Regions from separate parts of the Levilactobacillus yonginensis genome, predicted to be linked through region 1. Evidence: predicted binding sites of a transcription regulator. Region 1 holds the regulator's gene; the other holds the start of a gene.
What was found. The regulator HrcA, encoded in region 1, represses chaperone genes, less so after heat shock. The targets are predictions, from matches to a motif close to TTAGCACTCNNNNNNNNNGAGTGCTAA.
Positions count from the first base shown of each region.

Region 2: the regulator HrcA is predicted to act here: its motif matches at 1,466-1,492, upstream of AB3Y94_RS08815 (Hsp20/alpha crystallin family protein).

Region 1 is NZ_OZ061549.1:364,144-379,266, reverse strand. It holds gene AB3Y94_RS01875 (IS3 family transposase) at 1-838, shown strand, start outside; gene dltD (D-alanyl-lipoteichoic acid biosynthesis protein DltD) at 884-2,173, opposite strand; gene dltC (D-alanine--poly(phosphoribitol) ligase subunit DltC) at 2,177-2,410, opposite strand; gene dltB (D-alanyl-lipoteichoic acid biosynthesis protein DltB) at 2,447-3,655, opposite strand; gene dltA (D-alanine--poly(phosphoribitol) ligase subunit DltA) at 3,655-5,184, opposite strand; gene AB3Y94_RS01850 (teichoic acid D-Ala incorporation-associated protein DltX) at 5,240-5,389, opposite strand; gene dnaJ (molecular chaperone DnaJ) at 5,693-6,838, opposite strand; gene dnaK (molecular chaperone DnaK) at 6,962-8,827, opposite strand; gene grpE (nucleotide exchange factor GrpE) at 8,867-9,445, opposite strand; gene hrcA (heat-inducible transcriptional repressor HrcA) at 9,466-10,503, opposite strand; gene ribF (riboflavin biosynthesis protein RibF) at 10,946-11,896, opposite strand; gene truB (tRNA pseudouridine(55) synthase TruB) at 11,920-12,828, opposite strand; gene rbfA (30S ribosome-binding factor RbfA) at 13,274-13,624, opposite strand; gene infB (translation initiation factor IF-2) at 13,644-15,123, opposite strand, start outside.
Region 2 is NZ_OZ061549.1:1,864,603-1,879,725, forward strand. It holds gene AB3Y94_RS08805 (hypothetical protein) at 1-101, shown strand, start outside; gene AB3Y94_RS08810 (chitosanase) at 636-1,301, shown strand; gene AB3Y94_RS08815 (Hsp20/alpha crystallin family protein) at 1,566-1,991, shown strand; gene AB3Y94_RS08820 (aldo/keto reductase) at 2,183-3,031, opposite strand; gene AB3Y94_RS08825 (hypothetical protein) at 3,097-3,258, opposite strand; gene AB3Y94_RS08830 (cation-translocating P-type ATPase) at 3,423-5,768, shown strand; gene AB3Y94_RS08835 (DUF1836 domain-containing protein) at 5,859-6,383, shown strand; gene AB3Y94_RS08840 (glycerophosphoryl diester phosphodiesterase membrane domain-containing protein) at 6,588-8,381, opposite strand; gene adhE (bifunctional acetaldehyde-CoA/alcohol dehydrogenase) at 8,799-11,417, shown strand; gene AB3Y94_RS08850 (LysM peptidoglycan-binding domain-containing protein) at 11,949-12,554, shown strand; gene AB3Y94_RS08855 (LysM peptidoglycan-binding domain-containing protein) at 13,337-13,975, shown strand; gene AB3Y94_RS08860 (aggregation promoting factor surface protein) at 14,209-14,559, shown strand; gene AB3Y94_RS08865 (YhgE/Pip domain-containing protein) at 14,641-15,123, opposite strand, start outside.

The DNA of each region.
Region 1 (15,123 bases):
ACTCAAGGTCGTCAAAGTACCAAGAAGTACGTATTATTACGCACGCTCACATCGTCAGCGTGAAAAGCTGGATGATTCTCCAATCATTCAGGCAATCGATGAGATCCGGCAGGAAGATTCTAAGTACACCAAGAAGTATGGTTACCGGCGACTAACTAAAGCTTTACAGGAGCATGGATTCACGGTGAATCATAAACGAGTCTTGCGTCTAATGCATGAGCATGATTGGCTTTGTTTAGCGTACAATCGGCAAAAACGTAAATATAATTCATACAAAGGATCCGTTGGTAAAATTGCGCCTAATCGGTTGAACCGACGATTCAAAACGGACCGACCCTATCAAAAACTCGTTACAGATGTCAGTGAATTTCGATACGGTGGTATGAGCCAAAGTGAACGGGTCTATTTAGAACCAGTGATTGACCTCTTCTCAGGCGAAGTCTTAGCCTTCAACATCAGTGACCATCCAACAGTAGAATTTGCCCTAAAGCCGCTTAGAGAAGCATTGGAAGGACTGCCAAAGTTAGGTTATCGAACAACAGTCCACACGGATCAGGGATTCCAGTATCAACATAAATTCTGGCGAGAAACACTCAAAGAACATCGCGTATTTCAAAGCATGTCACGCAAAGCAACTTGTCTAGATAATGCGGCAGTTGAATCATTCTTCCACATCATGAAGGTCGAAGTTATGGATGAGCATTTTGAGAACAAGGAAGACTTGACTCAAGCTATGACTGACTGGATTAACTTTTACAATAAACGTCGGATCAAAACAAAACTGGATGGCAAGTCCCCGGAAAAATACCGGGAACTCGCCATCCAGAAGGCAGCGTAAATTCTGTGTCCAACTTTAAGGGTTCACTTCATTGGAGACCATTTTTTATTTTGCTTCATTTTCATACTGCTTTAAATCCGATGGGGCCAACTGTTGCCACTTCTTCGAGTAGAACTTGTCGTTGATGCTGTATTTTGGTTGTTCCTGCTGCTTCGTCAAGAACGGGTTGACCCGTTGATCGACGGCCAGCCAACCGCGCCAGCCCAAGTGAATCGTGTCAGTCATAAAGTACGGCACGTTCCCCTTGTCACTCAAGTCGACAATGTTGTTAAACCCTTGCGACTGAAGTTGGTAATGAATCTTTTCATCAAACTGCTTGAGCATGCTTGCCGAAAGCCCCGTGTACTTCTGCCACTTAGCATTGACTGGCGGAATAATAAACAACACGTTGGTATTCAGACGGGCAAACTGATCCAAGCACAGTTGGAAGTCCGCAAATTCTGGTGACTTCGTGTAAGACAGATTCTTTTGGAAGCCTTTCAGCTTCCCGTGCTTTAATTCTTTCTTCAAACCTTGATGGTAAAATTTGTTACTAATACCGAACCGGTTATCATTCGTTGCCGCTTTCCCTAACCGGCCTCCCAAGGCATCCAGCGCCGAGTATGAGTAATGAGTGGGTAACTTCTTGGCTTGCTGGTTAACCTTGTTCAAGTTTTGCGATGGCAAGTCAATGCCGGAGAAGAATTGATCTTCTTGCGTCAGCATATTCTTCCGCGTCTGCAGGTAGAAGCGCTGGTAATCCGTTAACTTCTTCCCACTAGCAACCCGTTGGAGCGCCGCGTAAATAAAATGATCTGATTGGGCAGCAGGCATCTGCAGCAACCGTTGGGCCGCATATTGATCAATTGCATCACTCCGGAAATGCGTCAACCACTCCGCCGTCTGCAATTGTGAGTAGTAGAACCCAAAGGCATCCTTCCGCGTTCCGCCCTTCACAAACCATTGTGGCGAAATCACAAAGACTGCTTTCTTATTCCGCAATTGGCCTTGGATGTTTTGCATCACGAAGTACTGCGTCAAAGATTGTGAGCCCCGGGCACCTAATAGAAATGGCCGGTAATCCCGGTGATATTTCTGTGCTAGGACCGAAGGGTGCATGGGATCAAATCGGGACCATTCAGAGGACCCAAAGAATGGCACAAATCCATCCTTCAAGGCTTCCTCTTTAATGTGCTTCCCCCGCAGAACGTTGGGCGACAGCGAAACCGCTGCCTGTCGCTCGTGCGACTTGCTAACGTGACTAAAACCTAACTTGACTGGCATCGCCAGTACCGCAAAAACAAGAACAGCCGCGAGAATTAACGGACCAAAGATCCGTAGAAGTCGCTTTGCCATTGGCTAAGCCAGGCTTTCGACTTTCGCAACAATTTTGTTGGGCGTGTCCCACTCTGACCGCTCAAATTCAGAAACTGGCACGTTAACCCCTAATTCACTTTGTAATTGTAATAACAGTTGAACTGAACCCATGGAGTCCATTAACCCACTGTCAAACAGGTTGTCGTCCATTGCGCCACTAACATCGTTCCCCGTTAAGTCACTTAAAATTGCTAAAACCGTTGCTTTGATATCCATTTTAATTTCCCCCTATATGAAATTTAAACCTGAGTTTTATTGGAACCATAACTTATCCAGTAATCCTGAGAAAATCAGGAAACTGAAGCAGACCATGTTTGCCGTCAGGAAGATGGCAAACCACTGCGTAAAGCGGTTGTGTGGCACGCTCGCCCGGTGCTTCTTTTTGTACCGGAGCCAGGTGTCATTCACCACCAAAGCCACCCCATGAAACAGGCCGTAGGTGATGTAGTACCAAGTTACCCCGTGCCAGAACCCCATGACTAACATGTTGATAATGTAAGTCACGTTGGCTGTGGTCGTTGGTTTCTTGAAGACCTTATGCTTCATGAACCAGAAAACCAGTCGCATGTAGATAAAGTCACGGAACCAGAATGACAACGTGATGTGCCAACGATTCCAGAAATCCTTGATGTTTGGTGAACGCCAAGGTTGATTAAAGTTCATTGGTGTCTCAATCCCCATAATGTAGGACGTCCCCACCGCAAACAGTGAATACCCAGCGAAGTCAAAGAACAAGTCCGCACTGTAACAGTACATGTAGCCGATTACCGGCCATGACATGTCCAAGAACCCACCTCGTGAATTCATTGCCATCAGCTGTAACTTCGGCATCAACATTGTTCCGAAGTAGTAAGCCAGAATGAACTTGTACAGGAATCCTACAAAGATATAACGGATCCCTTTTTGCACCATTCCCAGATATTTCTCCCGGTCTGGTACTGACCGATAGTCGGCTTCAAACCGTCGATAACGGTCAATTGGTCCGGAAGAAATGGTTGGGAAGAACAGCATAAATTGTAAAAATGTCATGATGTTGTAGTCTTTTAACGTTCCATCCCGTGTTTCCATCATGGTCTGCACGGCTCTAAACGTTAAATAACTGACACCCAAGAAACCAATCAGGGACGACTGACCATTTTCAACTGCCGGTGTCACCTTAACAATGGTTAACGGCAGAATGGCCAAAATCACCATGACGTAGAAGAACGGCCCCGAATTCTTATGTCTTCGGTAAATGGCATACCCCCAGGTGAGCGCCACTTCGTACAAAATGTAGATAATCAAGGCTACCCCTTGGGTCCACTTAGGACCACCAAAGGTCAGGACCAGGAAGAAGATTGAAATCAGTGTTTCGTACAAACGTGACCGCTTGCCGTATAGAAGACCAATCATTAGTGGCAACAGTGCCACCCCCAACAGGGCAAAATACGTTGGGTTACCGTATGGTTCAAATGACAGCATTAGTGATTGACCTCGGCAATGATAGATTTAATATCGACCTTGCCGTTGGGGGTCATCGGTAGGCTATCTTTATAAACGAAGCGTTGTGGGATCATGTATTCCATCATATCTCCGCCTTGTAAATTGTCTTTAATTGCTTTCGTCAGATCCAGTTCACTGGCAAAGTCGTGCACTTGAGGCACCACCCAGGCAATCAATTGGCTGACCTTATGATTCCGATCGTAGCGAGGTACCGCCACACCGACCTGAATATGGTCTTCCTGAGACAGGTAATGATTGACCTCTTCCAGTTCGATGCGGTACCCGTGAAGCTTAATTTGAAAGTCGGTTCGACCCCGATACATGACCAGACCATTGTCCAGCTGAACACCCAAGTCACCAGAACGATAAACACGCCAACCATCAACGTCCAAGAACGCTTTTTCCGTCTTGTCTGGATTGTTCAAGTAGCCCTTGGACATGGATGGACCACAAATCAAAATCTCACCTTCAACACCAGCAGCCACTGGATGGAGTTGTTCATCAACGACCAACATCTCAGTGTCAGCCTTGGCATAGCCAATCGGCAGTCGTGGGTAATCTGCTAAGATTTTATCGGTGATTTCAACTTGGGTGACCGCCACGGTTGTCTCCGTTGGGCCATACGTGTTAAAGATGCGGGCGTGTGGGAACCGTTGCCGGAGCATCTGGGCAGTGGCGTGGGTTAACTCTTCACCACAGAATAAGAACCGGGTCAAGTTAGGATACCGCTCCTCACTAAACGTGGGTTCCATCAGACAAATATCCACGAACGATGGCGTTGAGACCCAAACGTTCAGGGCCATCTTAGGCAATGTCGTAAATAATTCCCTGAAGTTATCCGTTACCGTCTTCGGTAAGGCAACTAGCGTGCCCCCCGCAGCCAACGTTGGTCCCCAGTCCATCACGGATAGGTCAAACGAGTAAGGCGCCTGAGACAACGTTCTAGGTGTCTCTGGTAACGTGAAGTCCGAACTCAGCATCCAGTTCACATAACTTAATAAGTTGGCGTGTGAAATTTGAACCCCTTTAGGCTTTCCGGTTGTTCCTGACGTAAAGATGATGTAGTAGGTCTCATCCCCCGTCACTTCATGGGTCACTTGGTAATTCGACACAGTGTGATCAAAAATCTGACCCAACTCGTCAGTAGCGATCACCGGCGTACCCGTTAGTGCCGTTGGCAGTGGACTGACTGCAATGGCTGCCACAGGTTTGGCAATCTCATTAATTGTGACGATTCGTTCCACTGGTGAATGCGTATCAATGGGCACGTAGGCGTGACCACTCTTCACAATTCCCAAGAACGTCGCCATCATGTCAAACGTCTGACCACCATACACCAAGACTGGTGATTCTCGTGGTAATTCCATTTCATCTAAATGTGCTGCTAAGGCATCCGAACGCTGTTTTAAGTCACCATACGTATTCGTCTGTCCTAAATAATCATACGCGATCCGTTCCGGATCGCTTTGAGCAACCTGATCAATTACTTTGATCATGTTTTCAATCATTCTCTATCCCCCCCAAAGGCTATCCGGCTTAATCATGCGGTCGTTGACCCCTCAACTAGAACTCGTTGTAAATAAACGTCGAGTTGTTTAATCCGCTGTAGCCGTATAAATATACTAATGCCATCAAAATCACAAAGTAGAATGCCGTCCAGCCAATGAACGCGATTACTGGCTGATGCCATAATGCCAGCCACTTTGCTCTCATGAAATTCACCCCCAAAGTTTTGTCGGTTGATTCGTCCCCAAAACCGACGTCCGTTCGCCCCTGCTCAGAAGGGACTTTCCCCGACGAATCCTTCTGACCAGGTGAGGAGTAATCGTAGCCCCAGCTACGCTCCTTATATTTTGAGGTTATCATTGTGAAAACCGGATTGCAAACAACACTACTCAACCTTAAAGCTTTCTTTTCTTTTCGACCGGGTCTAAGTCATTTTGGGCCACAAAAAAGGCCGCTGAAAATTTTCAGCAGCCTTGATAGATTAGCCATCACAGCGATTTTACTCGCCGACTAATTTTCGTTAAATTTATCGCGCATTTTGTTAAATAAGTTTCCTTTTCCAGTCCCCGAGACCGTCTCACCACTGGCCTTGGCAAAGTCCCGCAGTGCATCTCGCTGACCCTTGTTCAGGTTCTTAGGGGTTACGACTTTCACAGTGACGTGTTCGTCACCGTTACCGTTACCACGTAGGCGTGGTGCCCCCTTACCCTTCAAACGGAAAGTAGTCCCGCCTTGTGTACCAGCAGGAACCTTCAACTTAACATCTCCATGCACGGTTTTGACCGTGACTTCATCCCCCATTGTAGCTTGAACAAAGGAAATGTCTTGATTAAAGTAGATTTCTGTACCATCACGACGGAAGTCCTTGCTAGGTTCAACTTGGAAAATAATGAACAGGTCACCGTAGCCACCACCATTTTGGCCGGCTTCACCCTGACCCTGTAACCGCATTTGTTGACCATCATCCACACCAGCTGGAATGGAAACCTCAACTTCATGCCGTTCTTCCTCGTGACCAGAACCGCCACAGGTTGGGCACTTTTCCTTGATCTCTTTACCAGTTCCGTGACATACGGGACATGGCTGTTGGCTACGCATCCGACCGAGGGGAGTATTCGTCTCAGTTGTCACGAACCCAGAACCACCACATTGGTGACAGGTAACTGGTGAAGTACCTGGTTTAGCACCATTCCCACCACAAGTATGGCATTGTGATTCACGCGTGTATTTGATCTTGGTTTTCTTACCAAAAATGGCCTCTTCAAACTTCAAATCCATCTGGTACTGAAGGTCCCGACCAGGACGTGGTGCGTTGGGATTCCGTTGGCCACCGCCACCACCAAAGAATGAATTGAAGATGTCGTCGAAGCCCCCGCCGCCACCAAAACCGCCAAAGCCGCCTTGTTGACCACCGCTGAAGCCACCGAAACCTTGGGAGCCATCGGCTGAACCGTACTGATCATAATTGGCCCGCTTCTGTTCATCCCCCAGAACGTCATACGCATCCTGAACGGCTTTAAATTTATCCGCCGCATCCGGTGCCTTATTCAAATCTGGATGATACTTCTTTGATAATTTTCGATAGGCCTTCTTAATTTCATCCTGGCTGGCATCCTTTGCGACACCTAATACGCCATATAAGTCCGTTTCCGCCATCTTTTTCCTCCCAATTCTTACCGATATTTTTCGCTACTTGTAAGAATAGCATACTCGAAACAAAAAGCCAAAGCCCCACGGACTCTGACTTTTTGCTTACCACTTGCTACCGTGAGCTAGAAATTACTTCTTATCGTCGTCGTTAACTTCGTGGAAGTCACCGTCAACGGTATCGCCGTCCTTGCCAGCATCCTTGGCATCAGCACCTTTATCAGCACCGTCACCCTTACCGGCGGCTTGCTGTGCTTCTTGTGCTTGTTGGTATAACTTTACGGATAAGTCTTGGATAATCTTGTTCAAATCATCCTTCTTGGACTTCATGTCGTCAAGGTCGTTCGCTTCTTGGGCCTTCTTGAGGGCGTCACGAGCATCTTCAGCCTTCTTGATTTCGTCGTCAGAAACCTTACCCTTAACATCCTTCAAGGTCTTGTCAGTCTGGAATAAGAGTTGGTCGACTTCGTTCTTGGTGTCGACTTCTTCCTTACGCTTCTTGTCGGCTGCTTCGTTTTCCTTGGCTTCGTTCATCATCTTTTCAACTTCTTCGTCGGACAGACCGTCGGAGCTCTTGATGGTGATCTTTTGTTCCTTGTTTGTTCCCATATCCTTAGCAGACACGTTAACAATACCGTTCTTATCGATATCAAACGTTACTTGAATTTGAGGAACCCCACGAGGTGCTGCTGGAATGTCAGCCAATTGGAAGTTACCCAGAGTCTTGTTGTCAGCAGCCATTGGCCGTTCACCTTGTAAGACGTGGATATCAACGGCTGGTTGGTTGTCAGCAGCGGTTGAGAAGACTTGGGACTTGCTGGTAGGAATCGTCGTGTTCCGGTCGATCAACTTGGTGAAGACCCCACCCATCGTTTCGATACCTAAGGACAGTGGCGTAACGTCCAACAAAACAACATCCTTTACATCACCGGTGATGACCCCACCTTGAACGGCGGCACCTAAAGCAACGGCTTCATCAGGGTTGATGGAGTGGTTGGATTCCTTACCCGTCCACTTCTCAACGGCTTCTTGAACGGCTGGAATCCGAGTGGACCCACCGTTTAAGATAACAACGTCAACATCGCTGGCCTTCAAGTCAGCATCCTTCAAGGCGTTTTCAACTGGAATCCGGGTCTTTTCAACCAGATCAGCAGTCAATTCGTTGAACTTAGCACGACTTAAGCTCTTTTCCAAATGCAGTGGGCCATTATCCCCAGCAGAGATAAATGGCAAGCTGATGGAAGCCTCAGTTACACCAGAGAGGTCCTTTTTAGCCTTTTCAGCAGCATCCTTCAAACGTTGAACGGCCATCTTGTCCTTAGACAAGTCCACACCGTTTTCCTGCTTGAAACCATCAATCAACCAATCCATAATCTTTTGGTCAAAGTCATCCCCACCTAAATGGGTATCACCGTTGGTAGACAGAACATCAAAGACACCATCACCTAAGTCCAGGATGGAAACATCAAAGGTCCCACCACCAAGGTCGTAAACCATGACTTTTTCATCTTTGTCTTGCTTGTCCAAACCATAGGCCAAAGCAGCAGCTGTTGGTTCGTTGATGATCCGTTCAACGTTCAAGCCAGCAATTTTACCGGCATCCTTCGTAGCTTGCCGTTGTGCATCGTTGAAGTAAGCTGGGACCGTGATAACAGCCTTGTCGACTGTATCACCAATGTAGTCTTCAGCAAAAGACTTCAGGTGTTGTAAGATCATTGCAGAAACTTGTTCTGGCGTGTAATCCTTGCCATCAATCGTTTCTTTGAAACCTGATTCACCCATGTGACTCTTGATAGATGAAATCGTGTTTGGATTGGTGATTGCTTGCCGCTTGGCAACTTCACCAACTTGTGTTTCGCCGTCTTTAAAAGCAACGACAGATGGCGTCGTCCGGGCGCCTTCTTTGTTCGCAATAATCTTTGGGGTGCTACCTTCAAGAACGGCAACGGCTGAGTTAGTCGTCCCTAAGTCAATCCCGATAATCTTGTTACTTGCCATCAAAAATTCCCTCTTTTTATAGTTTTTTTATTTGTTTAATTATTGTGCAACAACGACCATTGCTGGCCGAAGTACACGGTCCTTCAAGAGATAACCCTTTTGGAGCACCTTGACTACCGTCTCTGCATCCTGTCCTGCCTCAGTAGGAACGGATTGCACGGCCTGATGACGCGTTGGGTCAAACTTTTGGCCCATTGCTTCAATCTCCGTGACGTTGTTACGCTTCAAGGCGTCTTCCAAATGATCATAGGTCATTTGGACACCCTTCTTAAGCTGAGCACCCGTATCATCGGTTGCTTCAACTGCGAGGGCCCGCTCCAGGTTATCGATCACGGGGAGCACGTCCTTTGCAAGTTGTTGGCCATCATACTTGATGAGCGTCGCCTGTTCCTTTTGGAACCGCGTCTGCATATTTTGAACCTCAGCTTCGGCCCGCAGGTACTTGTCCTCAAAGTCACTGGCTTTTTTTTCTAAGTCAATCACTTCTTGCGACTTGGGCGCCGCTTGGGCTTTCCCTGGCGCATCCTTGCCTTGCTCAGTCTTGCCTGGATCTTGCTTGGTTGTGGCGGCCTTTGCCGCAGTTTCATCATCAGTGGATGGTTGTTGCTTGTCAGCCACGATAAAAAACCTCCCTTTCTTTACTCGTCGTAAAACCGATAATAATCTAAAAGTTTTTTCGCGAGCTCTTCACGAAACGCACCGACAATTCCCAACATCCGCGAGTACGGCATGCGGGTCGGCCCGAGAATAGCAATCATGCCCTTCCCGTGCTGATCAACGTCATAGGTTGCGGTGATCAGGCTGTAATTACGTAACGCATCGTTGGTCATCTCATTACCGATCTGGACGGAAATGTTATCACGTGGTTGTCCTAAGACATTGGCAATATCATCACTCTGATCGATCAATGAGTACAGTGACTTCAGTGAATCGACGTCACTATCCTGTGAAAAATTCAACAGGTTAAGTCGGCCGCCGACGTAGAAGCGCTCCTGAGCTGCTCGAGTCAGCACATCGCCAAAGATATCCAAAAATCCGGTAGGGCTTTGAAGATAATTGCCGATCTGCACGGGGATGTCGAGTTGCAGTTTCTTGATGACTTCCGGTAGGGTCAACCCAACCAGTTGGTCATTAATCAGCCGCACGACGGCCTCTAACTGCTCACCCTTAACGTCCTCACTGACATCAAACGTCTGGTTTTCCACATCGCCACCGTCGGTCACCAGAATCGCCATGACCTGACGCCGACCTAACGGCACCAACCGAAACCCGCTTAACCGGGCATCCTTCAATTCTGGCTTCAACGTAAACGCCGTATACGACGTCAGATTGGACAGAATCGTGGCGGACTGTGAAATGATCTCGTCGATCTTGTGGAAATCCCCACCAAGTGAGGATTGAATCACGTCCATATCGTTTGGTTGTAGTGGATCTGGCTTGACCAGATGATCAACATAGTATCGATAGCCTTCCACCGAAGGAATGCGTCCAGACGAGGAGTGGGTCTTCTTAATCAATCCCTGTTCCTCTAACGCGGCCATCTCGTTACGAATTGTCGCTGAGCTTACGTGGATGGGTAACTGCTTGGCTAATGCCTTTGACCCCACCGGTACCCCGGTGTTTGTAAAGTCGCGGACAACGGCTCGCAGAATCATCATTTGTCTTTCTGAAAGCATCACAATCACCCCTTTTTTAGCACTCAAGCTACACAAGTGCTAAGACACATATATAATGTATCAAAACCCGGTTTTGAAGTCAAGAAATCCGGCAGAATTTTTAGCAAACTCTGCTGTCAAGTGCTAATTTTTTGAATTTTCCGCTGAATTCGTCCTAATCGGCGGTAAATGTCTCATATTTTCTGACAAATACTATCACCACTGATCGACCCCCACTTGTACCTAACCTTCAGTCCGTATTCTGATTGGTTAACTAAAAAGGAAGAGCGTCAATTACCGTTTGTCGCCCGTTTGCCTATAAATGTTTGAAAAACAAAAAAGGATTTGAGACTTTTGTCCCAAACCCTTCTTCATGCAACCAGTTCGTCCTTGCGCTACCATTTTTAGACAGCTAGTTTCGAACACCACCTAGTCTCAATTTAAATGGTAAGGCGAAAACTACTTAGTCAGCGGCTACTTGCTTAAAGTAGTCTCTGGTCGCCATTTCATCTTGCTTGAGCTGAGCCACCAGTGCGTCAGCACCGGCAAACTTGACTTCACCTCGCAGTCGGTGATGCCACTCAACCTCGACCGGTTCACCATACAGGTTGCCCTGGAAGTCAAGCAGATTCATTTCGACGGTAATCGGCCGATCGTCACCAAAGGTCACGTTGCGACCAACAGAGACCATTCCGGGATACCAGATTGCCCCCACTTTTAACCGGGCTGTGTAGATGCCAATTCCTGGAAGCCATTCGTCTTCCGGTGACAGCACATTGGCCGTTGGGAACCCTATTGTCCGGCCCCGAGCCTCACCGTGAACGACCAAGCCAGTCGAACGGTACGTGTACCCCAATAACTGATTGGCCAAGTCCACGTCGCCCGCCTTCAAAGCCTGTCGAATGCGGGTAGAACTAATCTTTTCCTGATTCTTGGACTCTTCGGCAACAGTAATCACGTCAAACCGGCCCCGGGCGTACCCAGCAAGCTTATCCATGGTCGCCACATCCCTTTTACCGTAGGTATGGTCAAACCCCGCCACAGCGGCTACCGTGTGAAACTTCACGAGGTAGTTGTCGACAAATTCTTGGGGAGTCTGCGCAGAGAATTCCCCAGTGTAGTTAACCAAGAAGACCCGGTCTACGCCTAACCGATCCAGCTTTCGTAGCTTACGCTCAGTCGTACTCAAATACTTCCGATCATCCGCTTCCAGGGGCCGATAAACCAACGCCGGATGGTGATCATAGGTCAGAACGGCGAGCTTAACGTTCCGGTGCTGTGCCTCTGCCTTCGCTCGGTTGATGACCGCTTGATGCCCCCGATGGACCCCGTCAAAGAATCCCATGGCCAGAACCACTGGATCATTCGGAATCTGCCGTTCATCTAACGGATGGTGGATGTTAATAACTTCCATTTTACAATTCCTCTTCTCAAAGCTTAATTCACTGCAAACATTTTAAGCGGTTTATATTGTCTTTTTTCATCGGACCACTGGTAGAGACACTTGGTCTGTCCCTGATAGCTCAGTGCAATCGTTGGTGCCGAGCTGGACACTTCATGGGCGCTCAAAAAAACACCGTTCTTCACCAGTCCCCATAAATGGTCGTTTAAGGCTACATGCGGGAAGTCTTGGAGTGCATAGTCAATTGGTCGTAAAACGTCGTCTAAGCGTTCCTCAGCCACAGCTGAAGCCACTTCATCCAAGCTGACCGCTTGGTCGAGCGTAAAGCCGCCACTTTTTAGCCGGGTTAAGTCCGACATAACAGCTGGTACCCCCAGCGCCCGCCCTAAGTCAACGGCAAGCGTTCGGATGTAAGTCCCCTTCGAACAGCCAATTTCAAACTTGATTGTTTGGGTACCGGCCGTTTCATCAAAGGTACCAGCATTAGTCAACGTAAAGTGATCAACCGTAATGGTCCGCGTTGGCCGTTCCACGGTTTCACCAGCCCGCGCGTATTCATACAACTTGCGCCCATTCACCTTCACAGCAGAAAACATGGGCGGGGTTTGCTGAATTGTCCCGGTCAAAGTCGCTGCGGCCGCTTTAAGATTTGCTAATGAAAATGGCTCAGTCAGCTGCTGTCGGCTGATTTCTTCGCCATCTAAGTCTTCCGTTGTGGTCGCAAAACCAAGCGTTACACTTCCTCGGTAAACTTTGCCGGAAGCCATTAGGTAGGGCACCACTTTCGTAGCTGATCCAATACAGATGGGTAAAACCCCATCGACACCCGGATCCAGGGTACCACTGTGCCCCACTTTTTTCGTGTGTAAGATGCGCCGTAACTTTGCTACGCAGTCAAAACTGGTCAGACCGCGTTCTTTATAAAGGGGAATGATGCCGTCCATTGAGACTCCTCCAATTTTTTGATTGTGGTTAAGTGTGATGCACTTTCCAATCCAGGGGCGACAGGTAAAAACCCACCGCCCACCAGATCGATGCTAAATGTCAGTTCTATTAGCCTATCACTCTTTGTGAAAATAGGCCAGACTCACGTCGTCGGCGAGCGGTTCTGACCGCCGCTCTGAGCAACTAAAGATTGAAAGTTTTTAATCCCGCTAGTCTCATCATAACAACGTTTAAATTAGTCACCCTCGCAGCTCACACAGTACTTTGAGACCAACTACCGCAAAACCACCATACTTCTAACGTCTTCAACCATGCTCACGTTAAACCACAATTAGAGCCGGAGTACGGGCAATTTACATTAAACGATCTTTCAGCCTTTAGCAGAGCAACCAAAAAGGCGTCGATCCGCTGAGATCAACGCCTTTCGTGGTGAAACTACACCGTTTAATCCTTGTGGTGAAGTTCGCTTAACAGTTCATCGATATGACTACCGTAACGAACGGACGAATCTTGTTCGAAATTCAGTTCAGGCGTCTTGTAGATGCTTAAACGGGACCCTAGTTCTGAACGGATCAAGCCAGTGGCCTTGTTCAAACCCTGCTGCGTTTTTTCTGCAGATGAAGCCTTGTCAGACAAAATACTGTAGTAAATCGTTGCCTGTTGCAAGTCACCAGTGACTTCCACGCCGGTAACGGTGACACCCTCGACCCGAGGATCGCGAACACGTTTTAGTAAAATATCCGTAACTTCCCGTTGGATTTCTTGTTCCAACCGGCCAACTCGATATTGTGCCATTTACGTTTGCCTCCGATTTTTATTTAACGGGAACTTCCTTCATCACATAGGCTTCGATAACGTCGTCTACCTTGATGTCGTTGTAGTTCTCGATAGTTAAACCTAATTCATAACCCATCTTAACTTGCTTGACGTCATCCTTGAAGCGCTTCAAGCTACCAAGCTTACCTTCGTAGATAACCACGCCGTCCCGAATTAAACGAACGTCAGCGTCAGCAGTCACGTAACCTTCAGTAACCATCCCACCGACGATGGTACCGACCTTAGAAGCGTGGAAAATGTTCTTAACTTCAATTTGGCCAGTAACTTCTTCTTCGTAAGTAGGTTCCAGCATCCCCTTCATCGCCGTTTCGATTTCATCGATGGCGTTGTAGATGACGTTGTGCAAACGAATGTCGACCTTGTCACTGTCGGCTTGGGCACGTGCCTGTGGTGTTGGACGAACGTTGAATCCAATGATGATGGCGTCAGATGCTTCAGCCAATGTGACATCACTTTCATTGATGGCCCCAACGGCAGAGTGAATAATGTTGACCCGCACGCCAGAAACGTCGATCTTCTTCAAACTACCAGCTAAAGCTTCAACAGAACCTTGAACGTCAGCCTTGATGATGACGTCAACTTCCTTCATTTCGCCTTCTTTAAGGGAATCAAAGAGGTTGTCCAAGGTCACGTGGTTCGTATTACCCCGTTCCTTGACTAAGGCTTCCTTAGCCCGTTCTTCACCAGCGGCCCGGGCCGTCTTTTCATCGTCAAAGACCACAAAGCGGTCCCCGGCTTCTGGTACATCGTTCAAACCAGTGATTTCCACTGGCGTCGATGGACCGGCATCCTTGATCCGCCGACCACGTTCGTTGGCCATTGTCCGGACTCGCCCGAAGGTGTTCCCAACCACAATTGGATCCCCAACGTGTAAGGTCCCTTGTTGAACCAGCAACGTGGCAACGGAACCTTGACCTTGGTCCAACCGGGCTTCGATGACGTTCCCAGCACCATTTTGTTCTGGGTTAGCCTTCAATTCAAGCACTTCGGATTGTAGCAAGATCATGTCGAGCAGCTCATCAATGTTCTTCCCAAACTTCGCTGAGATTTCAACGAAGATGGTGTCACCACCCCAGTCTTCTGGAATCAATTCGTATTCCGTTAACTGTTCCATGACGTGGTTCGGGTTAGCACCCGGCTTATCAATCTTGTTGACCGCCACGATGATTGGGGTTCCAGCGGCCTTCGCATGGTGAATGGCTTCGATGGTTTGTGGCATCACACCATCATCAGCGGCAACCACCAGCACAGTAATGTCGGTAATTTCGGCACCACGCGCCCGCATTTCAGTAAAGGCAGCATGTCCTGGGGTATCCAAGAACGTGATCAGCTTGTCGTTGTAGTGGACTTGGTAGGCACCAATGGCCTGCGTGATCCCACCAGCTTCGCCTTCAGTGATGTGAGAATGACGTAAGTGGTCCAACAGCGTCGTCTTACCATGGTCAACGTGACCCATG
Region 2 (15,123 bases), 1.5 Mb from region 1:
ACATGGATCTCGTTAAGACCCGTGAAGACGCTTTGCATGACTTAGCCGATGCACTGGGTGAAAAGATTGTTGATCATGATGTTCAACAAACCACTTACTAAAATTGGTGATAAAGGATTCAGTGAACAGCACTGAATCCTTTTTTTGACAGTGATTTTTCAGAAAAAGTGCTATACTACAAGCACTTGGCAGGGGCACGACCGCTTGAGTATGATGGTCGTGTTTTCGGAGGGGCGCGCAGAAATTTTCTGTACGCCCCTTTTTTTACCTCCAGATCGGTGACGGCTGAATTTGGCGTGAAGCTAAGTATAGCATGGATGAGTGGCTGATGGGTCTTTCAGAAAAGTTTTTTAGTTTACCCAGTTAGTGACTTGTTTGTATGCGAATTGATGGGGTTAAGAATCTGACTAACTTGTGCGTTAAAAATTGAAACTTAGTGGCGAACTTGTAGGCAAATTGGTAAGCTGAAAGAAAAATGACTTTTGGGGGAGTTTTAAGTGATACGGATGAGAAAGATTATTTAGGGGTTACTGTTACTGGCCTTAGTCTTTGGTCTAGCAGGATGTACCGCCGCGCCAGGGTATCGAGCGCAGCACACGATTCGGACGGGAAAATTACGCGCGACAACGTTTTCCTTGGTAGCCAGTGCAGAGAATTCGACGACCAACTATCGCCAACAGTATGGTTATATTGAAGACATCGGGGATGGCCGTGGCTATACGGCGGGCATCATTGGGTTTACCAGTGCGACAGGGGACTTACGGCAGGTGGTCCGGCGGTATGTTCGGCTAAAATTGAATCACAACGGGCTAAGGCGTTATTTGCCAGCCCTACGTAGAGTCAACGGATCGGCAGCACACACAGGATTGGGTCCGGGGTTTGTTAAGGCGTGGCATCAAGCTGCCAAAGATCCGCAGATGATTCGCGCACAGGATACTATCCTGAACCGCCAGTACTTACGGCCGGTTTTGAAGGCTGCTAAACAGGATAATTTGAGTCCACTGGGCCAGTATATCTATTACGATGCCATTGTCGTTCACGGCCCCGGTGAAGATAGTCAGAGTTTTGGGGGGATTCGCCGTCAGGCTAAGCGGCTTGCTAAAACGCCACGACAGGGTGGTAATCAGGCAGACTACCTGCGGGCATTTTTACAAGCACGGGCTAAGGTCATGAAACGGGAGCGAGCCCATAAGGATTTGTCACGGTTGAACGTTCAGCGTCAATTTATTAAGAATAAAAATTATCAACTTAAGCGGCCACTTAGCTGGCGAATGTACGGGGATGCCTATCGGTTGAAGTGAGCCTGAGATGGTCCGTTGAGGACGGGTGAAATCTGGTCCGCCTTAGGCCGGTTTGATTTTACTAACTATCTTTGACCTTAGACAACTAATTCGTCTTTTATATTTTAAAAGTACAAGATTAAATCTCCATAATTAGCTATAAATCAGCGACTCAAAGCCTAAATTTAGCACTCTAGGTGACCGAGTGCTAAATGCTTGCATTACTGACCAACGCTGACTATTATAGATAATGTAATCAAGCAAAGCAGAAAGGGGTTATTGATTATGACTAACGATGTTATGAACCGGAACTATGATTTCTTTGATCCAATGAATTTCTTCAATGAAGTGGGCAACTTGGGCCGCGATATGTTTAATGGCGAAGATACTATGAAGACCGACGTCGTTGAACACGCGAAGGATTACGTTGTAACTGCCGAGATGCCAGGATTCAAGAAGGATGACATTCACGTTGATTACCATGACGAAACGTTACGGATTACTGGTAAGTCAGAAGTTAAGCAAGCAACTAAGGATAACGATGGTCGGGTCTTGCGGCAAGAACGTCACAGTCAAAACGTAGCCCGTTCCTTCTATCTACCAGACATTGATCTCGAGAATGTTCAAGCTAACTATAAGGAAGGTATCTTGACGTTAACGCTGCCTAAGCAGACTAAGGTCGAAGATAATCATAAAATCAGTATCGACTAATTAAGCGTTGTTGCACATTTCAACCATATACGGTCACAACGCAAAAAGGGTCAAGGATTTTTGTCCTTGACCCTTTTTAATTGTCAATTTCATTTTGCTAAAATGTGCGCTAGAAGTCAGCTAACTTCGCTTAACCCCGAATGTTGCTGCTCACTAGCTAATCGTCTTTTGCGCCATTCTCTTTTTACGGATTAGTATTGCTTACCCGTCTCGTAAACAATTTCGGGCTCATTCCCGGTCCGTTGGTTCTTATTCAGTAGATCAATCATGGTCATTTCATCTTCGGCGAGTGTGAAATCAAACACCTGGGCGTTCTCTTGAATTCGTTCAGCGTGTTGTGACTTTGGAATTGGTAAAATACCGTGTTGTAACTCCCAACGTAAAATAATCTGGGCGACCGACTTCTGATGGTGTTGGGCCATCTTGGCAATCATGGGATCGCCAAGAACAGCTCGCCGACCCAGTGGACTCCAGGCTTCGGTAACGATGTTTTGTTCCTTATCATAGGCCAGTAAACCCTGTTGATTTAAGTAGGGGTGAAACTCAACTTGGTTCACGACGGGCATTTCTTTAGCCTGCGTTGCCAATAATTCCAGGTGGGCCACGGTGTAGTTGGAGACCCCGATGGATTTGACCTGACCGTTAGCTTTTAATTGTTCGAGCGCCTTCCAGGTTTCAAAGAAGTGTTCCCGGACGGGCCAATGAATCAAGAGCAAATCTAAGTAGTCGGTCTGTAGTCGCTTTAACGAGCCTTCTACGGCCTTCATGGTCCGGTCGTAACCCTGGACAGCTTCAGCAACTTTACTGGTTAGGAAAAGTGCTTCACGGGGAAGCCCCAGCTGATGCAGAGCGGGTCCCAGAATGTCTTCATTTCGATAAAGCATAGCGGTATCAAAGAGCCGGTAGCCAGCGTCCCACGCGGTTTGAATTGTTTTATTCATTGTTGCTTGGTCGCTAATTAAGTAAGTGCCGAAACCCATTGCGGGCATCTTCTTACCATCAGCGAGGGTGATGGTATCTGAAATACTGGTAAGTGCCATTGTCATTCTCCTTCAAGTTAGTCGATAAGTACTATCTTAGGCTAAAACGCCAAAAATGACAACGCTTACCGTGGCCGTTTGAACTGATCATATAGGTTGATACTAGCTTCAATCAACATCCCAGCGGTCATTAACCACATGGCCAACATGTCTTGGTGGGCAAGCATGCAACCGAGTAACACAATATAGAGGACAAATAAGATAAGCGCAGATGATTTATGATTCATAGTAATTCCTCCCTTGGATGATTAAGCACCACCTTCATTATAATCATTTATCTGAGTAGTTGCGATTCGGTAAAGGATTCGAAAAAGCTGAATGAATTTTGGACGTCAGGGGGTCTTTATCTAGTACAATGGGGGTAAAGAACCAGTGAAGGAGGCTTGGTGTGATGACGACACAGGAGCATTACTTACCACCACTGGACTGTGGCTTGACTGCGGAAAAAGTGAGTGATCGGGTGGCCGCGGGTCAGAAGAATGATCCGCTACCACCGTTGACCCGAAGCGTGAAACAAATATTTCGGGATAATTTATTAACTCTCTTCAACTTAATCAACATTATCTTAGGCGCCCTGGTCTTTTTTACGGGGAGTTATAAAAATTTACTCTTTCTGGGCGTGGTCGTGGTCAACACGGGTATTGGAATTTTTCAGGAAATTCGTTCCAAACGCCAAGTGGACAAGCTTGCTCTTCTGTCGGAGGGAACCATTAATGTGCTCCGTGACGGTCAGCTGACAGCCCATCACCAAGATGACATTGTGTTGGATGATATCTTGTCACTGGGTCGCGGGGATCAGTTACCCGTCGATGGTTTAATTCGTGACACGGCTGGTTTAGAGGTTGACGAATCCCAGATCACCGGTGAGTCGACGCCTATAGAGAAACATACCGGCGACACACTGGTGTCTGGCAGCGTTATCTTAGGCGGTCGAGCCATGGTTCAAGCAACGATGGTGGGTAGCGGTAGCTTTGTGAAACAACTGGCTCACTCTGCCAAACAAAAGCGCCGGAATTCCAGTGAACTGCTCACGATTATTAATCGTATTATTAAAATTTTGACCTTCGCCATTGTGCCATTGGGGGCCGCGCTCTTTATTTCGTCCATGATGCGGGGGCAAAGCCAAAATCGAGCCATTCTGGGAACCGTCGCCTCAATGGTGGGAATGATTCCGGAGGGGTTAGTTTTGCTAACTTCTGTAGCATTGGCAGCGGGCGCCTTTACTTTAGGCCGTCGGAACGTTTTGGTACGGGAATTACCCGCCATCGAAGCGTTAGCACGAGTTGACGTCCTGTGTTTAGATAAGACGGGAACCATTACCAACGGCCAACTTCAGTTGGAGCGGGTGGAGCCGATTGGTTCAGTGCCAGTTCCCCAGCTAGAAACGATCCTGGCCCAGTTAGTGGCGGCCACGGGGGATGATAACGAGACGGCTCAGGCCGTGCAAAACGCCTTGGGTGCGCCAGTTGTTGCCGCTCAAAATGTGTTGCCTTTCTCCTCCGGTAGAAAGTGGAGTGGGGCCGAGTTGGCTGACCACGCGTACCTCATGGGCGCACCAGAGTTCATTTTTGATACGGTGCCTGCTAGCGTGAAACAACGGATTGAGGCCTTGGCAAAGCAGGGCTTTCGGGTGCTCCTATTAGCGCAGGCTGACCGATTGACCACGCCCAAGCCAATGAATCCTCAGGCGTTGGGATTGATTCTGATTACGGATGAATTGCGGCCACGGGCTAAAGATACGTTTAGCTTTTTTGCCAATCAGGACGTTGCCTTGAAAGTTATTTCAGGAGATAATCCAGTCACGGTCGCCAGTATTGCTGAACGTGCGGAGATTGCCGGGGCCCAGCAATTGATTGACATGAGTACGGTGGGCGCCACCCCCGATTACGGAAAATTGGTCCAAGACTATAACGTCTTCGGGCGGGTCACGCCACAGCAAAAGGAACAGTTGATTAAGTCCTATCAAGCAGCTGGTCATACGGTTGCTATGACTGGCGATGGGGTCAATGACTTACTGGCGCTGCGCCAAGCCGATTGTAGTATTGCCATGGCTTCGGGGAGTGAGGCTACCAAGAGTCTGGCTGATTTTGTCTTGGTTGACTCAAACTTTGATGCGATGATCAATGTTTTAAATGAAGGTCGGCGGGTGATCAATAACATTGAGCGGGTCGCCTCGTTATTCTTGATCAAAACGATGTACTCCGTGGCACTGACGTTGATTTTTATCTTCATGAATCACAGTTATCCGTTTGAACCGATTCAGTTGACGCCTATCTCGTCGTTGATGGTGGGGATTCCGACATTCTTCCTGGCCTTACAACCTAATTACGCCCGGATTGCGGGGCGGTTTATGAAGCAAGTTATGGAAATTGCGGCACCCGCAGCGGTCTGTGTCATTGGTTATATCCTAGTGATCATGGCACTTGGCACGCAGTTTAAACTAGCCTTCGCGACAACCTCCACGTTGAGTGTGTTGTTGACGGGGATGATCAGTCTCAACGCCTTGCTGATGGTGGCCCGGCCGCTGAACCGGTTTAAAATCGGGCTGGTTATGTTGATGGCGGGACTATTTGCTATCGTCTTTCTATTCCTAGGACCGATTTTTTCACTGGTTAATTTGCTCAACTGGCGCTTAGCCTTAATCTACTTGCCACTGATGGCTAGCGTGATTCCCGTGTTCATCGTTGTTCAAGACATTTTAGGTCACCGAATACTTAGTCGAATACGTTGGCGCTAGGATAAAATGTCGATTCTAGTCGTTATCTAGTCATTGGGACTAGATACTATGTTATAATCGAGACTAGATACGGAAGGGCAGGGAAGAAACATGGCTGATTTTAATCAATATACGCGGTGGGAACACCAGATGCACGGTGTAAAGTTACCACGTTGGGATGACTTACCTAAATTTGATCTCTACATGGACCAGGTGACGGCATTAGTCAACGATGCGTTAGGACCATTGGGCATTGATATGGTGACGCCGGCAATGATTAATAATTACGTGAAGCACAATGTGATTTTGGCACCAGTGAAAAAGAAGTACCAAACCATGCAGTTGACGGATATCTTAATGATCAGCCTGTTAAAGCCCATGTTCCAGACGGATACGGTTCGGACTGGTATCGATCAGATTACGGCTGGGGATTACCCTAAGCAAGCTTACGATAATTTTATTGAGCAGTTAGAGAATCGCTTGCATCACTTAGGCGAAGATCAGATTCAGCCAGCTACTAAGAACTTAAACGAGAAATTAATGCAGGTTGCAGTGGATGCTGTGGTCGCACGGTTGCAGTCTGAGAAGCTGTTAAAGCTGATCAAACGACCATTACGTAAAATCGAAAAGAAATAGTGCAATCAAAAAGCTCGGACAAAATGTCCGAGCTTTTTGATTGCACTATTTGCCGCCTTACCGGCCACAGCAGATGGCCTCACGACTGTAATTGATTCAGCCAGCTGGTTACGGGTCATTTTTTTAGCAGAGCTGGATTGGTAATCTCACCGTCTGTGTGACCTTAAAACTAGCCATTGCAATACTTAAAAATCACCTATGCCGTTACTGCGTCTGCGTTTCTAACGTTAAATCGTTCATGAACGTCAACAGGAGGTTCGCGTAACTTGGGTGGCCGGTGTTGTCCTTAATTTCCTGCTGAATTAGGCTAAGATTGTTGGTAATGACACCGTTAGCGCCCATGAACATCATCTGGTCCATGGTGGTAATATCGTCGATATCCCAGGCGTAGACCTTCTTGTGCTCTCGGTTGGCTTGATCAATGAAGGTATCATTCAAGGTAGTAGCTTCCATGGTATAAGCGTTGGCCCGAGTGTGAGGGAAGGTTAGGTTGTACGGCAAAATGTAACTGACGAAGAGCTGCGGATGGGCCTTTTTCAACCGATTCATGATGCCGTAACTCAGCGTGTGAACCTGTTCATGGTGCGCCATGATTCGTGCGCCAAATTGCCGGTAGAAACGGTCAGGTAAATCCTTGGTGTCACCAGAGCTGGTTTTGATTTCAATCAGTAGCTTCTGATGGTGTTGGATGGCGGTGTTTAAATAATGATTAAAGCTAGGAATTTTAGCCTGATAGCCGTTTTCAGTAACGGTGACCTTGGTTAGCTGGGCTAGCGTCATCTTAGAGACTGACCGTTTCAAGTTGGCTAGGTTTTTCAGGTTAGCATCGTGCATCACCACGAATTGGTGATCCTTGGTCTCTCGAATGTCCATTTCCACGTAGTCTGGTTTTTCTTTGCTGGTCTTAACCATGGCTGGAATCGTGTTCTGCACCCCATTACCATTGTCCACGCCGCGATGGGCAATGGTGAGCGGTTTACTCATTGCCAAGCCGTTTAAATAGACTAAGTTGAAGGCCACCATGAGGGCACTGATAACGGTTAGACCACTGATGATCAATAGACGAGTCCGCAACTTGGTCTTTGCCGGTTCGCGGAAGCTAAAGAGTGAGAGGGGGGTCCGACGATGAGCGTCGTGGCTGCTCAGGATGACCATCATAAAGAGGACAGTTGAGTAGCACACGATGAATTCTGTGATAACTTCCATTAAAAAGAGATTGAGTGTAGCAATTGTCAGGGCAATGCCGGTTTTATCAAAGATCAGCTGCCCCAGATAAATGATGACGTAGATAATAGTTACGGTAACGCTAACCATAATCAGAGTCAGCACAATTTTGCTGAGGTAGTTCCAAAATTTGCCGCGTGTTCGCTGCCAGCTGAGGCGGATGGCCGCGTGGCTGTGATAGTGGTCAATCATCATCAAGGGGAGCACCGCAATCAGACGAATCCCTAGGTAGGCAGCCACCACGTAAAATAGACCCAATAACACGGCCCACAGTGGGTTGTTCATGAGATAGCTGACGATGAATGAAGGAATCTTGGCCTTGTTGAGCAGGGGCGTGGTAAATAACTCGCTCCCAAACGGCATGATGACAATAAAATAGCCAATAAAGAATAAAAAGGTACTGGGTGAAGCGCCCGCAATACTGCGGAACGTTTCATTCAAAACAGTTTTAGAGGAATCTGGTCGACCACTGCGAATGTTGATAATTCCCAGTAACAGGTAAGCGAATTGCCAGTAGATCAGTGTGATGATCGCGAGGAGAATCAGTATCAGACCAGCGATAGCCAGTGGGTGTTGAAGCGTGATGGCAACGATGTTGGTATAGGAAACATAAGGAACGCGTTGCCATTTCATAAGTGCTGCGGTCAACCAAGTGAACGCAGGGACTGCTAAGTAGCTAATGACTAAGTTGGTTACGAAGACTAGGGTCACATAACTCCCCCAGTGTTGGAAAAAGTGGTGGGTTGCTTCCCGCCAGAACCGCCAAGCTTGCACAGTTCTCAGCTCCTCTCAAGTGGGCTCGGTGCAATTCTAGCGTGAAAGACGAACTAGGTGGACACCATAGCCTGGTTAATACCTCTACTTTAGCATATCCCATCGCCGTCCTCAGAGAAAATTAAGATGTTTCGTAGGTGATGAGACCAAACGGGGAAATGCCAGCAGTTATAATGAAAACGTTTACAATTAATGGTGATTTAATTCACATATGTTTTCAGCCTAGGCTTTCTGAATAGTATATGGTACATCCTGCACAGACAGTGTGATGGGAAGCTTGACGGAGCACCGGTTAAGTAATCAAATAAATTAATTGTGATATTTTTAACAAAAAGGTCTTGCAGATTTTCAGAAACATGGTAAGATTATATTCGTGAAGAAGTTAACAAAGATGTTTTCAAAAACGGAGGCATGGATATGTTAAAAGACGTGAAAGAGAATTCTAAATTAAATGTAAAAGAAAGCGAAGAAACTGTCGATCAAATGATCGATCGGCTCACGCAAAAAGCCCACGACGCCCTGTGCGGCATGGATGATTTCACCCAAGAACAAGTTGACCACATTGTTCATCAAATGGCCATCGCTGGCTTGGACCACCACATGGCGTTAGCTAAAGCGGCCTATGAAGAAACTGGTCGTGGTGTGATGGAAGACAAAGCGGTTAAAAACATGTTTGCCACTGAAGAAATTTGGCACGCAATTAAAAACGACAAGACGGTCGGAATTATTAAAGATGATCGTGAACGACAATTGATTACGGTGGCTGAACCCCTAGGAATCTTAGCCGGGGTTACACCAGTTACGAACCCGACTTCAACCACACTGTTTAAGAGCTTGATTGCCGTAAAGACTCGGAACCCAATCATCTTTGCGTTCCACCCACAAGCCCAAAAATCTTCCGTCATGGCTGCCAAGGTCGTTCGGGACGCCGCGATTGCTGCCGGGGCACCTGAAGGCGTTATTCAGTGGATCGACAAGCCTAGTTTGGAAGCCACGACGGCACTGATGAATCACCCAATGGTCGCCAGTGTTCTGGCTACCGGTGGTCCTGGGATGGTTAAGGCAGCTTACTCAACTGGTAAGCCCGCCTTAGGGGTTGGGCCTGGTAACGGACCTGCCTACATTGAAAAGACGGCTGATATCAAACGGGCCGTTTATGACATCGTGTTATCCAAGACGTTTGATAACGGGATGGTCTGTGCTTCTGAAAACAGTGCTGTCATCGACGCTGAGATTTACAACGATGTGAAGCAAGAAATGCAAGACCGGGGTGTTTACTTCATTAAAAAAGCTGACGAGAAGGCGTTGGCCGATGCAATGTTTGTACCAAATGGTGGGGTCAAGGGACCAATTGCCGGTATGTCAGCACGCAAGATTGCCGATCTGGCCGGCATCAAGGTGCCAGATACCACCAAGGTCTTAGCAGCTGAAATCACCGGAGTTGGTGAAAAGTACCCACTTTCTCGTGAAAAACTCAGTCCGGTTATTTCCGTATATAAGGCCAGCAGCCAAGAAAAAGCCTTTGACCTCTGCAATCAGTTGCTGCATTTCGGTGGGCTAGGGCATACGGCAGCTATCCACACGAAGGACGATGACTTGGCCACTAAATACGGCATCGTCATGAAAGCCAGTCGGGTGTTGGTTAACACGCCATCCGCTATTGGTGGGATTGGGAACCTGTACAACGAAATGGTGCCTTCCTTAACGTTAGGGACTGGTTCCTGGGGTAAGAATTCCGTTTCCCACAACGTTTCCTCATTTGACCTGTTGAACATCAAAACGATTGCAAAGCGGCGAAATAATATGCAATGGATTAAATTACCTCGAGTTTACTTTGAAAAGACGTCTGTCCGTTACCTGAACGATATGCCTGGTGTTAAGCGGGTCTTCTTGGTAACCGACCCAGCCATGGTTGAGCTAGGGTACATCGATACGGTTTTAAATGAATTAAAGCGGCAACCCAACGGGATTGAATATTCCCTGTTCTCTGACGTTGAACCAGATCCAACGACTGACACCGTGAACCGTGGGGTCGCTCAGATGCGGATGTTCAAGCCAGACACCATTGTGGCTTTAGGTGGGGGATCTGCTATGGATGCTGCCAAGAACATGTGGCTCTTCTATGAAGACCCTAATGCTAGCTTCTTTGGGGCTAAGCAGAAGTTTATGGACATTCGGAAGCGGACTTACAGCTTTAACAAGCCACACAAGGCACAATTTGTGGCTATTCCAACGACTTCCGGAACTGGCTCAGAGGTTACGCCATTCTCCGTAATCACTGATTCTAAGACTCACGTGAAGTACCCGTTGGCCGACTATGCTTTGACACCAGACGTTGCCATCGTAGACTCGCAGTTTATTGAAACGGTACCTAAGAAGACGGTCGCTTACTCTGGCCTAGATGTATTGACGCATGCGATTGAATCTTACGTATCTAATATGGCCTCCGATTACACGCGGCCATGGTCCTTACAAGCCATGAAGCTGGTTATGGAAAATCTGACGGACTCCTACAATGGTGATATTCACGCCCGTGAAGAAATGCATAACGCATCAACGTTGGCGGGGATGGCCTTTGCGAACGCCTTCTTAGGGGTCGACCACTCGATTGCCCATAAGCTTGGTGGGGAGTTCGGGTTACCACACGGTTTGGCGATTGCTATTACGTTGCCTCACGTGATCCGGTACAACTTCAAGGAACCAACGAAACTCTCCATGTGGCCAAAGTACGATCACTTCAGAGCTGACGAAGACTATGCCCAGATTGCCCGTTACCTGGGACTATCCGGTAACAGTAAGGAAGAGCTGAAAGAGTCTCTGGTTAAGCGAATCATTGACTTGGCCCATTCAGTTGGTGTAACCCTTAGCTTGAAGGCTAACGGCGTTGATAAGGCTCACTTCAATCAGTCTGTAGACAAGCTGGCTGAATTAGCCTTCGAGGATCAATGTACGACGGCTAACCCAAAGGAACCTTTGATTTCTGAATTGAAGCAAATCATGATTGACGAATACGACGGCAAGAACGTCGAGAAGTAAAAGTCACTGTTAATAAGATGGTAAAAGGTCAGGAGCTGAGGCGCCTGGCCTTTTTGGTTGCATTTGAATCCGTGTTAAGTGACTGGGCGTATAGGCATTTCAGCTAATATGTATTCGGTGGTTGAACGAGTTTCTACTATATTATATGAATAAAAGTAATCGGTGAATTGTGGGACCGGACCTCAATTTGATCAAATTCAACGGTTTTGACCAAGCTACAAGGTATGAAAATGGCGAGGAATGATGAAAATATTGATAAAGAAAGGCGTTTATCATCAAATTTTCATGAAAGTGACCAAGTTTTTTCGATTATTTGGTGCAAAACACACTCAAAAATTGCCCTCTTTTTGGCTAAAATGGGCAAATAAGGGGTCAAAAAAGCGGTTTATATGACAAAGAGGTTACAAATATTACGGAATGTCATACAGTAATATTTTTCTTAACACTGGCGTAACACAACGCCAACCTGGCTGACACAACCATCGGTTATTCTAATACCCGTTAAGCAAACAAAGGAGGACATTCATTCTTATGAATATCAAAAAAGCTTTAGTTAATACTTTGGGTACGGTTGCCGTTGTCGGTGCCGGTATCTTCGCCACTAACGTCACGGCCAACGCCGATACTAATGTTACGGTCAAGCAGGGGGATTCTGTTTGGTCATTAGCTAACAAGTATGATTCATCCGTTAGTGCTATCGAAAAGGCTAACAGCCTGAGCAACTCCAACCTGATCTTCGTGGGTCAAAAGTTAAACGTGCCAAGCAGCACGCAAAATGCCACGACTTCAGCTAACGTTTCCACTAAAAATTACAGTAGCCAAGCAACGACTACGCCAGCTAGCCAATCCACGACTAGCCAAGCAACCACTAACAACCACACAAGCACAACTTCTGCTTCTACTGGTGTTTCTGGTTCAGAAGCCAGTGCTAAGGCTTGGATCGCTAACAAGGAATCTGGCGGTTCATACTCAGCTACCAATGGCCAATACATCGGTAAGTACCAATTGAGCTCTTCCTACTTGAACGGTGACTACTCAGCCGCCAACCAAGAAAAGGTTGCTAACTCATACGTTACTTCCCGTTACGGTTCATGGTCAGCTGCCCAATCTTTCTGGCAAGCAAACGGCTGGTACTAAACCTAGTTTAGTAACGCCAACCAACTTACGTTTAAATTCAAGTAACGCCCCTCGGATGCAGGTCCGATGGGCGTTTTTTGTTGTCTAACTAAAGGTTAAAAGATATATTAGTTGCACTTCGGCGGCCAGGGATTCCGCCTGCTGTGGAGGACGCTTCAGCCAAAGGGCGGGCCTCCCGCTCGCTTTGAAGTCACGAAGAACCCGTGTCTCCAAAGTCGCCCGTGCTGTGAGTTGGAAAAAATCACCAACTAACACCACCTTCACAGCTGGCTACATCCCTGACCGCCTCCGCCCCTGATTGTGGTGTAACGTGATAACTGGCGCGCATGGTTGATTTACGAGCTAATTGATAGTAGAGGACGACCAAGCTTGTAGACTCGGAACTTTCGAGGCTTCAAGTTGTGGCCGCACCGTTCCAGCCCATATCTGGTGGTCAGTAAGGCGGAAGAACACACTGAGTTGCCTAACTTTACGCGTTGAATTTGCTTGGAAATTACGGTTTAACTCTAAAAAAGATGGTAAATTCACAATTTTTGATCGATTATTTTAGGAGCAAAACTGTGTCAAACCATTGATTTCGTCATACCAACGCAAAATAAAGATCGAAAACCCGGTTAATGTTGCAACCTTATTAACCACATTACGCTTTGTCATTTAAGCTGTTTTTTCTTAATGTGGGTGTAACTCAGGAACAATCGCGGTGTAACCTCCACAGGTTATGATATATCTCGTTAAGTAATTGATAGACAGATTCACTAATCAAAAGGAGGACATTCATTTTTATGAATATCAAAAAAGTTTTAGTATCTACATTGGGAACTGCAGCCGTTTTAGGCGCTGGCTTCTTCGCTAGCACCACTTCCGCAAATGCCGACGTCCGGGTTTCGGTTAAATCGGGAGACACGGTTGCCAAGATTGCTAACCAATACAACTCCAGCGTTTCATCAATCGAACAAGCAAATAATTTAAAGAACGTTAACTTGATTTACGTGGGTGAATCATTAGTGATTCCTAGCATTGGTTCAACGACCACAACTACGGCAGCTACGACGGGTTCAACGACTACGACGCCTAGCCAATCCACGACGAACGCCAACACTAATTCAGCAAACTACAGTGGGACTTCTAACTATAGCCATAACACGGCTTCAACTGGGACGACCAATTCAGCATCCACGACTTCCACGACCACATCTGGTTCAGGCTCTTCAGCCAAAGCTTGGATTGCAAATAAGGAATCTGGTGGTTCATACTCTGCCACGAATGGAAACTATTACGGGAAGTACCAATTGAGCAAGTCTTACTTGCATGGTGACTACTCAGCCGCTAACCAAGAAAAGGTAGCCAACTCTTACGTATCCTCTCGCTACGGTTCATGGTCTGCAGCCAAGTCATTCTGGCAAGCAAACGGCTGGTACTAAACCGGCTTAGACCAGTGAAATAATTAATTGCAAAATAAACGACGGAAAAGTCCTAGCGGCTGACCGTCGTTTTTTCGTGTCCAAATCCCGTTATTTAGGCATTTTGGCGACTAATGTTACACCAAACTGCAAAAAATGGGGTCGGCCGTTACGGTTTTGTAACATTCGGACAATCTAGCTGTAATGTTTAAACGTTATGCTAAACTTAACAAATTCGCTAGGAGGGAAAATTTTTGAAGTTAAAATCATTTTTCATGGTCATCGTGACGGTGCTTACGTTGGCCGTTCCTAGCGTCACATCCGTTGTGACTCCAGCAACGACAGCAGCAGCCAGTACAACCTATGTTTCTCGGTTATCTAAGAAAGAAAAGAAGGCTAAGGCCTGGATTGCTATGAAGGAGTCTGGCGGTAACTACCGTGCTCGTAATGGTCGTTACTACGGGAAGTATCAATTAACGATCTCCATGTTACGTGGAGACTACAGCAAGTCGAACCAAGAAAAGACCGCTGATAAGTACGCGCACAGTCGTTACGGTACGTGGACAAAGGCCAAACGTCACTGGTTAGGCTACGGCTGGTTCTAACTTAAAACTTAAATGAAACAAAAACCTCACTAGTCGGTTGGCTGTGAGGTTTTTTGTGTTTGGGCGGGAGCGGCCGCGTGGTCAATCAGCAAGCTGATTCCGTTTTAAGTCTAAATGAAAGCGAAGGATGATCAATAAGTTGAAACCCACAGTCATGGCAATCATCATCAGCCAAGCCCCGGGAAGACTTACATTGGTGGAGATTGCCGAACGGAGAACTTGAATCAAGTAGGTCATGGGTAGCCAAGGATTCACTAGTCTGGCCAAAGGGCTAACTAGCGGCAGGGGGTAGAGGCCACCGGAGCTGGCTAACTGGAAGACGAGCACGATGGAGATGAGCCAAGTGCCAAAACCGCCTAGTAAGAGTCGCAGGCAGAAGATGAGGGAGAGAAATAGCAGTGACCCGAGAAAAATCGCTGCCAGTAATTCAACCTGCGAACGGGCGGCAAGGTGATTCGCAAGAGCCAACGTGCTGGCGAGAATACCACTCTGAAGAATAGCAACCCCGCCGATTAGCAAGGCTTTGCTGCCCCACCAGTTCAGGGCCGACTGGGGTCGTTCATA